DNA from 3 places in the Lentzea sp. NPDC051838 genome. Region 2 is predicted to be linked to each of the others. Evidence: riboswitches for the same ligand, from Rfam matches in the RefSeq annotation. Region 2 holds a riboswitch; each other region holds the start of a gene.
The links. A riboswitch is a leader RNA that binds a small molecule or an ion and turns the genes downstream of it on or off. The one in region 2 is predicted to bind glycine.
Positions count from the first base shown of each region.

Region 1: it holds a riboswitch for glycine, as region 2 does, so the genes downstream of both, gcvP (aminomethyl-transferring glycine dehydrogenase) here and gcvT (glycine cleavage system aminomethyltransferase GcvT) in region 2, are expected to answer to the same signal.
Region 3: it holds a riboswitch for glycine, as region 2 does, so the genes downstream of both, gcvH (glycine cleavage system protein GcvH) here and gcvT (glycine cleavage system aminomethyltransferase GcvT) in region 2, are expected to answer to the same signal.

Region 1 covers NZ_JBFAYI010000002.1:86,202-89,469, forward strand. The annotation lists gene AB0M24_RS06325 (MerR family transcriptional regulator) at 111-677, shown strand; gene AB0M24_RS06330 (Clp protease N-terminal domain-containing protein) at 757-1,704, shown strand; glycine riboswitch at 1,761-1,857, shown strand; gene gcvP (aminomethyl-transferring glycine dehydrogenase) at 2,007-3,268, shown strand, end outside.
Region 2 covers NZ_JBFAYI010000019.1:9,849-13,116, reverse strand. The annotation lists gene glyA (serine hydroxymethyltransferase) at 1-418, opposite strand, end outside; gene gcvT (glycine cleavage system aminomethyltransferase GcvT) at 432-1,526, opposite strand; glycine riboswitch at 1,623-1,714, opposite strand; glycine riboswitch at 1,715-1,805, opposite strand; gene AB0M24_RS31620 (DUF3817 domain-containing protein) at 1,851-2,153, opposite strand; gene AB0M24_RS31615 (hypothetical protein) at 2,168-2,551, opposite strand; gene AB0M24_RS31610 (hypothetical protein) at 2,609-3,103, opposite strand; gene AB0M24_RS31605 (hypothetical protein) at 3,268-3,268, opposite strand, start outside.
Region 3 covers NZ_JBFAYI010000026.1:13,343-16,610, reverse strand. The annotation lists gene AB0M24_RS36580 (alpha-L-fucosidase) at 1-1,267, opposite strand, end outside; glycine riboswitch at 1,433-1,525, shown strand; gene gcvH (glycine cleavage system protein GcvH) at 1,589-1,969, shown strand; gene AB0M24_RS36570 (L-serine ammonia-lyase) at 2,015-3,268, shown strand, end outside.

The DNA of each region.
Region 1 (3,268 bases), on a different contig from region 2:
CCCTCTGACCGGTCTTACCGTCGAACTCGAGTGGACGTCGCTGGTTTGCGCGAGCTGACGTAGCGGCTTGACGGCCATGAGTTTCGTGGCCGTTCCGAGGGGAGGCAGGCGTGGTCGAGGAAGCGCCCGTGCGGGCCGAATCCGGGCAGCAGGGTGAGCTGTTCCCGGACTCCTCGCTGCCGGACGAACTCGTCGGCTACCGGGGTCCCGCGGCGTGTCAGATCGCGGGCATCACGTACCGGCAGCTCGACTACTGGGCCAGGACCGGACTCGTCGCTCCGACGGTGCGGATGGCTCACGGGTCCGGGAGTCAGCGGTTGTACTCCTTCAAGGACATCCTGGTCCTGAAGGTCGTGAAGCGACTGCTCGACACCGGGGTGTCCCTGCAGAACATCAGGGTCGCGGTCGACCACCTGCGCCGCCGCGGCGTGCAGGACCTGGCGAAGATCACGCTCTTCTCGGACGGCACGACCGTCTACGAGTGCACCTCGCCGGAAGAGGTCGTGGATCTGCTGCAGGGCGGTCAGGGCGTGTTCGGCATCGCGGTTTCCGGTGCCATGCGGGAGATCTCCGGGACGATCCACGAGTTCCCCGCCGAGCGCGCGGACGGCGTGGAGATCGCTCCCATGACGGAGGACGAGCTGACCCGCCGGCGTCGCGAGCGCGCGACCGGCTGAAAGATCATGGCCGACTGGCCGTCCTCAATGGCCGGTCGGCAGACGCGCTGGACGGGGAGTGCTCCCTAGCGTCGAGCGCATGAGCTGCACACCCTCCTGGCAGGTTCTGAAGGTGCTGGCCGACGCGGTGCGGCAGGCGTCGCGACCGGAGTCCGGTGTCGTCGGCACCGAGCACCTGCTGATCGCCCTGGCGGACTCGATCGGCCGCGGCCGCAGGCTGGGCGTGAAGTCGGTACGGGCCCAGGCGATGGTCGGAGGCTGGGCCGGCGACGACGGTTTCGCCGTCGAGTCCGGTCCGGACGTCACCGCGCTGATGCGCACAGCCCACCACCACACCCATGTCGAGCCCGTCCTGCCGGTGAGCCGTGCGCTGGACGGGTGTCTGCGGGCGGCGATCGCCGAGGCGGGCGACGGTGCGCTGACCACGACCCATCTCTCGGTGGCGTTGCTGTCGCTCGAGTCCGGACGCGCTGCCGACCTCTTCGGCGCTCTGCGCGTGGACGTCGAGGCGACGATCGAGGCCGTGCGGAAGGCCGCGGAACCGGAAGACGCGTCGGCGGTGTGGTTGCTGCGCCAGGCAGGGGCGTTGGAAGGCGAGTCCGGGAGCGGCAGCATGCGGTGGCTGACTCGGTTGATCATGCGCCGCCGAAGCACAGGCGGACCGGTGCTGAACGTCGTGCGCATGGAGGCGAAGAGGCTGGCGGTGGCCGCCGGGCGTCAGGAAACCGCCGCGGACCTGGTGGCGGCGGTGTTGACTGTCGACCACCAGCTGACCGTCTCCAGGCGGCGGTTGCGGCCGGAGTTCTCCTCCGGTGGCGCGGCGGCGCTGCGGGCGGCCGGCGTGGATCCGGCGACGTTGCCTGCCGCGACCGGCGCCGGGATCGACCGGTTCGTCGAGGGCGCGAAGCTCGTCGCGGCCAAGCGCGGGGACGCCGTGGTGGGCACCTCGCACCTGCTGGTGGCGGTGCGCGACGACCTGCTCGACCCGGTCGGCAGGGTGCTGCGAGGTCTCGCTGTTGAGACGTAGGTCGCGTCCCTAGCGACTACCTGGGCTGCCTGCGGGTATTCTTCGCGGGTAGTCGCTGAACTCAGGCGGGAGAGACCGGGTCACAGAGCCCGGCGCCGAAGGAGCAAGTCCCTCCCCGGGAACCTCTCAGGCATCCAGGACCGCCCGAGCGAGACGCCTCTGGAAAGTGGATCTTTCGAGATCCCGCCGACGGTGAAAGCCCTGGTTCGCGCCGGGGTGAACCTCTCAGGCGCCCATGATGGGTACGGACAGAGCGGGGAGGGCACCAGGACACGTGTGCCCGCAGCCCCCGGAGGCGTTTGATGACGCAGGACCGCATTCCGCTCGCCGCTCTCGAGCACGGCACCCCGTTCGCCGACCGCCACGTCGGTCCGCGCCCGGCCGAACTCGCGCGCATCCTCGACGTCATCGGCGTCGGATCGCTGGAGGAGCTGGCGCAGCACGCGGTGCCTTCGTCCATTCACGAGCGCGACCTCGTGCTCGACCTGCCGGTGCCGGCGACGGAGACCGAGGCGCTCGCGGAGCTGCGCGAGCTCGCGTCGCAGAACCGCCCGATGACGCAGATGATCGGTCTCGGCTACTACGACACCGTCACGCCCGGCGTGATCCTGCGCAACGTGCTGGAAAGCCCGGCCTGGTACACGGCCTACACGCCGTACCAGCCGGAGATCTCGCAGGGCCGTCTTGAGGCGCTGCTGAACTTCCAGACCATGGTCGGCGACCTGACCGGCCTGCCGGTGGCCAACGCGTCCATGCTGGACGAGTCGACCGCCGCCGCCGAGGCGATGACGCTGGTGCGCCGCGGCGGGCGTTCGAAGTCCAACAAGTTCGTCATCGACGCCGACACGCTGCCGCAGACGCTGGCCGTGATCGAGACGCGCGCCGAGCCGCTGGGCATCGAGATCGTCGTCGCGGACCTGTCGCAGGGCATCGAGGGCCTCGGCCTGGGCGGCGACTTCTTCGGCGTGCTGCTCTCGTACCCCGGTGCGTCCGGTGTGGTGCGTGACCAGAAGGACCTGATCGAGGAGATCCACAACGCCGGTGCGCAGGCGGTCGTCGTCGCGGACCTGCTGGCGTTGACGTTGTTGCGCGCGCCGGGCGAGATCGGTGCGGACGTCGTCGTCGGCACCACGCAGCGCTTCGGTGTGCCGATCGGCTTCGGTGGCCCGCACGCCGGGTACATGGCCGTCCGTTCCGGGTTGGAGCGTCAGCTGCCCGGCCGTCTGGTGGGTGTCTCGGTCGACTCCGACGGCTCGCTCGCCTACCGCCTGGCCTTGCAGACGCGCGAGCAGCACATCCGCCGCGAGAAGGCCACGTCGAACATCTGCACCGCGCAGGTGCTGCTCGCGGTGATCGCGTCGATGTACGCGGTGTACCACGGTCCCGAGGGTCTGCGGGCGATCGCGACCCGCGTGCACCGCTTCGCCACCGTGCTCGCCACGGGCCTGTGCGAGGCCGGGCTGGACGTCGTGCACGGCGAGTTCTTCGACACCGTCCAGGTGCGCGTCGAGGGCCAGGCCGCCGCGGTGGTCGAGAAGGCTCGCGCGGCCGGCATCAACCTGCG
Region 2 (3,268 bases):
GCTTGCCCGAGAAGTTGATGCGCATGCCGTGCGTCAGGTGGCCGCCGTGCGCGAGGTCCAGGCCGAGGATCGTGTCGCCGGGCTGCAACAGCGCGAACATCGCGGCGGCGTTGGCCTGGGCGCCCGAGTGCGGCTGGACGTTGGCGAAACCGGCGCCGAACAACGACTTGATGCGCTCGATGGCGAGGCGCTCCACGACGTCGACGTGCTCGCAGCCGCCGTAGTAGCGACGGCCGGGGTAGCCCTCGGCGTACTTGTTGGTGAGCACCGAACCCTGCGCCTGCAGCACCGAGACGGGCGTGAAGTTCTCCGAGGCGATCATCTCGAGAGTGCCCTGCTGGCGCGCCAGCTCGGCCGCGACGGCCTCGGCGACCTCGGGGTCGTACTCCGCGAGGGAGGCGTTGAACTGGTCGGACATCTGGAAGATCTCCCTACTTGGCGCGCTTGTAGAACGGAAGTGCGACGACCTCGACCGGCTGCTTCTTGCCGCGGACGTCCACCAGCAGTTGGGTGCCGGGCTCGGCACTCGCCTTCGTCACGTAGGCCATGGCGACGGAGTAGCCGAGGGTCGGGGACAGCGCGCCCGACGTCACCTCGCCCACGACCTCGTCGCCGTTCAGCACCGCGTAACCGTGCCGCGGGGCGCGGCGCTCGGGGGTCTTCAGTCCGACCAGGACCGAGTCCACACCGGACTCCGACACCTTCGTCAACGCGTCGCGGCCCACGAAGTCACCCGGCTTGTCGAGCTTCACGACGCGGCCGAGGTTCGCGTGGTACGGCGTCAGCGACGTGGTCAGTTCGTTGCCGTACAAGGGCATTCCGGCTTCGAGACGCAACGTGTCGCGGCAGCCCAGACCGCACGGCTTCAGCTCGTGCGACGAACCCGCCTCCAGCAGCGCGGCCCACACGGCCGGAGCGTCGGCCGGTGCGAGGAACAGCTCGAAGCCCTCCTCGCCCGTGTACCCGGTGCGCGCGAGCAGCGCGTCGACACCGGCCACGGTGGACGGGTACGACGCGTAGTACTTCACCGTCGACAGGTCGGTGTCGGTCAGCCCGGAGAGGATCTCGACCGACTTCGGGCCCTGGATCGCGATCAACGCGTACTCGGTCGACTTGTCCGTGACGACCGTGTCGAACCCGGCGGCGCGCTCGACGAGGGCCTCGGCGACGACGAGAGCGTTGGAGGCGTTCGCGACGACCATGAACTCCTCGTCGCCCAACCTGTACACGATCAGGTCATCGATCACGCCGCCGTCGGCCTGGGTGATCATCGTGTAGCGGGCCTTGCCGACCGCGAGCGCCGAGATGTGGCCGACGAGCGCGAAGTCGAGCGCCTCGCCCGCCTGCGGCCCGGTCAGCACGATCTCACCCATGTGCGTGAGGTCGAAGAGGCCCGCGGTGGTGCGCACCGCGTGGTGCTCAGCCAGCTCGGACGAGTAGCGCAGCGGCATCCGCCAGCCCGCGAAGTCGGTGAACATCGCGCCGAGCTGCTCGTGCTCGGCGTTCAGAGGCGTGAGGCGGGACATCAGAACGCTCCTCCTGGGTGCGCCGAAGAGCCGGACCAGGCCGGCTGAGGCAACGAAAGAATGACACGGTCCATCGGAGACTCCTCACTAGAGCGAGCCTCCCCCTCTGTCATGAGCCTGAGAGCTTCGCCGCGCGGGACGCGACTTGCACCGTGGGCGAGGCCGATGGGCCTGCTTTCCAGAGTTGCCTTCGTCGTGCGGTATCTGTGCCTGAGAGATTCCGGGGAGGGATTGCTCCTTCGGCGCCCCCGCGAGAGGGGTCTCTTCCGCGCGACATCGACGGCCGTGTTCAGTTGGTAGCCCCAGACGCTAGCAGGCCAAACGTCACAGCGGCACGCCCTGCGCAGTCTTCTCGACCACCTTGCGCTCAGCCCAGAACGACAGGAACGGGATCGTCCCGGCGAGCAGCACGAGGGCGGTGCCCTTGATCGACCAGCGCAGCTTGAGTGCCAGGTCGACCGAAATCACCAGGTAGATGGCGTAGAGGAAGCCGTGGACCGGGCCGACGACCTTCATCGCGCCACCCATGTCCGCGGCGTACTTGAGCACCATCGCCACGACCAGGAGCAGCAGGAAGACACCGACCACGTAAGCCATGACCCGGAACCGGGTCAACGCACCCTTCATCTGCCCGCCTTCGCTCAACGACCGTCCCGCGCGTTGAGGTCCGCGAGCATGCGGTTGTAGGCCGCGAGCTCCGCGTCTTCAGGATCGTCGAAGTGCTCGACAGGCGCGGGTTTGACGGCGTCAACGGTAGTCACCGGCTTCGCGGCGGGTGCAACCGGCTCCGGCGTGGGGAGAGGCTCGTCACGACGCTGGCGCGCCAGACGGCGAAAGCGCCACACCATGAAGGCCGGGAAGAGGCCGAACAGCGGCCACTGGAGCACGTAACCCAGGTTCTGGAACGTGCCGCTGGCGGACTCGAAGCGCTGCCACTGCCAGTACGCGAGCCCGCAACAAGCGATCAGTGCGACCAGACAGCCAAGTCCGATCAACACTCGCTGGGGAGTAAGGAGGCCGCGCACGACCTCCAGACTACTTGGGTACGGGGCTGCCCCGTGAAGACAGCCCGTCCACCTTTCCTACGCCACGCCGTCCCGGCGCTGCCTCTGCAGACGTGCGACGCACCAGGCTGCGGCGGAACCGCGGCGAAGGTGCTGGAGAACCGTCATCGGACCCAAGCGCCGTCCGAGGTCGGCAGGGGTCAGGCCCGCCGCGCGGTAGTCGAGCGCGCGCTGGTCCAACGGGCTGATGCCCGCGTCCCACCACTGCTCGGCCTCTGCGACGTCGCCCACCAACTGCCAGTAGCTCGCCGCGGCAGCGAGCAAAGCCTCGGGTGCCTCCGGCGCCCGCTTGCGCATCGCGGCCACGTAGGCCGGATCCGCCGAGTCGACCTTGACCAAGCCACGCGACGACCCGCCCCTGCCTCCCCGCTGCACGGGGATGCCTGGCGCCGAGGGGGGTGCCTCAGCGAGCCACGCGTTCTTGATCCGGTTCACCTCCTGCATCTCTGCGTCATCAGACCGTTCAGCCGCCCACTGCTGCAACAGCTCGTGGACCCCGGAGTCCTCGACCATATGTGCCTCCTCGTCGGTCGGGGATCGGCCATTGCAGCGGAAGGTATTCGGTAGGTCTGACAATCGCCAGACCCTGAATCCCCAGAACACCCGTTACCAGTGCGTGATTGGCCGCATTCCACCCGTCCGGCTCAACGCGAACGGTCGTTCCTCACCCAGAGTCAC
Region 3 (3,268 bases), on a different contig from region 2:
AGCCCTCGTGGTGCTTGGAGGTCAGCACGTAGTACTTCGCGCCGGCCTCCTCGAACAGCCGCACCCACTCCTCCGGCTTGAACTTCGACGTGGTGAACTGCTGGATGAACTGGTCGTACGAGAAGTCCTTCCCGAACGTCGCCGCGTGGTACGGGTTCACGGCGTTCGCAGGGTCCTGCATCCACTGCCAGTACCACTCCGCGTACTGCTCACCGGGCGGCGACCAGGCGGGCACCGAGTAGAGCCCCCAGTGGATGAAGATCCCGAACTTGGCGTCGTCGAACCAGTACGGCGACTCGTGCGCGCCCAACGACGCGTCGGTCGCCTGGTAGTCGGCCACACCCAGGGTGAACCGGGCGTTCTGCGAGGCCGTGACCCGTCCCGACGAAGCCACCACGCGACCGTCGAACGTGCCGGTCCGGTACGCGTGGATGCCGATCCGCACCCGAGCTTCCTCACCGGGCGCGAGCCGCTTCACGGTCGCCGGCTGCAGCGTCACCACGCCCAGCCCCTCGGCGCGCACCGAGACGTTGGAGAGCCACTGGTCACCGAGGTTCACCACGGTGGCCTCGATCGTCTGGCCACCCACGCGCGGCAGCTTGGTCGTGCTGCGGGCGCCGCGAACCGCGAACACCGTGCCCTTGCCCACCGGCTGCACCGACAGCGCGAACACGTGCAGCGAGGACTTGCCCTCGACCGCCGGGCTCGTGACCGGCAGCGTGACGCCGATCGCCTCCTTCTGGGGATCCGCCCAGACCTGGGAGGTCCCGATCGACACGGGGTGCTCGTCACGTCCGCCGGGCGAGTACCGGAACGGCGCGGAGATCGGACCACTGCCCGAATACCAGTCGGGCCCGCTGACCGAGCCCGATGTCGTGGACCCGTCCGCGTAGTGCACGGTGACGGTCCCACCAGCGGCCCCGTACGAGGACGCCACGAGGAAGTGCAAGGTCAGGTAGCGGCCGCGCGGCAGGTCGATCCGCTGCCCCAGAGCGACCGCGTTGTTGTTCTTGGCCTGTGAATTTCCCGGGAACAGGTACGGCACGCCATCTGCTGTGACCTGGCCGGACGGCAGCGCCTCCGCCGGGAACGCGTAACCGGAACCGTCGAAGTTGCCGGTCCGGTCGGTAGCGGTGTCGATGCCGTCGTTGTCGAAGTATTGGGTAAGAGGAACGCTGATCGGAGACGGTGCCGGAGCTGCCGAAACAGCGGGCACGGGAACCAGGACGAGGGTGGTGAGCAAGGCGACGATGAACGGCTTCCTCATTGAGACCTCCGATGTCTGCCTCTCCTCACCATGGCAGCGCTCTCCCCGATGTCAACCTTGTCGCGTTGACACTTGGCGGTGGACGCACATAGCGTTCGCCTGGTCTCGAAGGACTCAAAACTGAACATCGGCCGTGGTGCGCTTTTGGTCGAACCAAGAAGCACCGAAACCCGAGTGGGAGAGACCTCGACGAAGCAGTCGGGGCGCCGAAGGGGCAAGCTCCCGCACACTCTCAGGCAGCAAGACCGCTCGGGATAGGCAACTCTGCACGGCGGAGGGGGCGTTGGTTGTCCTGACCCGTCATCAGCCAGAGGAGTCGCCGTGGAGTTCCCCGAGAACCTGCTCTACACCGTCGAGCACGAGTGGGTCGACTGGACGCCGGGTACCCAGGACCCGCTGACCTGCGGAATCACCGAGTACGCCGCGGACGCCCTCGGCGACATCGTCTTCGTGCAGCTTCCCGAGGTCGGCGCCAAGGTCGTCTCGAACGCCGTCTGCGGCGAGCTCGAGTCCACCAAGTCCGTCAGCGACCTGTTCTCCCCGGTGACGGGTGAGGTGATCGAGGTCAACGGTGCGGTCGTCGACGACCCGGCCGTCATCAACACCGACCCGTACGGCGCCGGCTGGCTGTTCAAGGTCCGGGTCGAGTCGGCGGAGAACCTGCTCACGGCGGCCAAGTACGCCGAGCTCACCAAAGACTGACCTGCCAAGAAATTGAGCACCGCCCCCACCACGAAGGACTGATCAGTGGCGATCAGCGTTTTCGACCTCTTCTCCGTCGGCATCGGACCGTCCAGCTCCCACACGGTCGGCCCGATGCGCGCTGCCGCGATGTTCGTCGAGAAGCTCGGGGCACGAGCGTCCGAAGTGGACCGCGTGCACGTCGAGCTGTTCGGCTCGCTCGGCGCGACCGGGCACGGCCACGGCAGTCCGAAGGCCGTGTTCCTCGGTCTCGAAGGCAACCTCCCCGAGGAAGTCGACCCCACGACCGCGGCGACCCGCGTCGAGGAGATCGTCACCTCCGGACGCCTGAAGCTCGGCGGCGCGCACGAGATCGACTTCGTGCACGACCGCGACCTCGTCATGCACCGCCGCAAGTCGCTTCCGTTGCACCCCAACGGGATGAGCTTCGAGGCGTACCAGGGTGACGAGTCGGTCGAGTACGCCGTCTACTACTCGATCGGCGGCGGGTTCGTCGTCGACGAGAACGCGTCGGGCACCGACCGGATCAAGCCGGACACCACCCCGTTGCCGCACCCGTTCCTCACCGGCGACGAGCTTCTCGCGCGCTGCCGGGAAACGGGCCTGTCGATCAGCGAGATCATGATGGCCAACGAGCTGTCGTGGCGGACTGAAGACGAGGTGCGCCAAGGACTTCTGCACATCTGGCACGTGATGCAGGAGTGCGTCGAGCGCGGCTGCACCGAGCACGGCGTCCTGCCCGGCGGCCTCAAGGTCCGCCGCCGCGCCGCCGAGATGCGCAAGCGCCTGGAGGGCGAGCACTTCGTCACCGACCCGCTGCGGGTCATGGACTGGGTGACGCTCTTCGCGTTGGCGGTCAACGAGGAGAACGCGGCAGGCGGCCGTGTCGTCACGGCACCGACCAACGGCGCGGCGGGCATCGTCCCGGCGGTGCTGCACTACTACACGAAGTTCGTGCCGGGCGCTTCGGACGACGGCGTGGTCAGGTTCCTGCTCACGGCGGGCGCGATCGGCGTGCTGTTCAAGGAGAACGCGTCGATCTCCGGTGCCGAGGTCGGGTGCCAGGGCGAGGTCGGCTCGGCGTGCTCGATGGCGGCCGGTGGCTTGGCCGAGGTCCTCGGCGGCACACCGGAACAGGTCGAGAACGCGGCCGAGATCGCGATGGAGCACAACCTCGGCCTCACGTGCGACCCGATCGGCGGGCTGGTGCAGATCCCGTGCATCGAACGCAACGCCGTCGCGTCGATCAAGGCCATCACCGCGGTGCGCATGGCGTTGCGCGGCGACGGTTCGCACTTC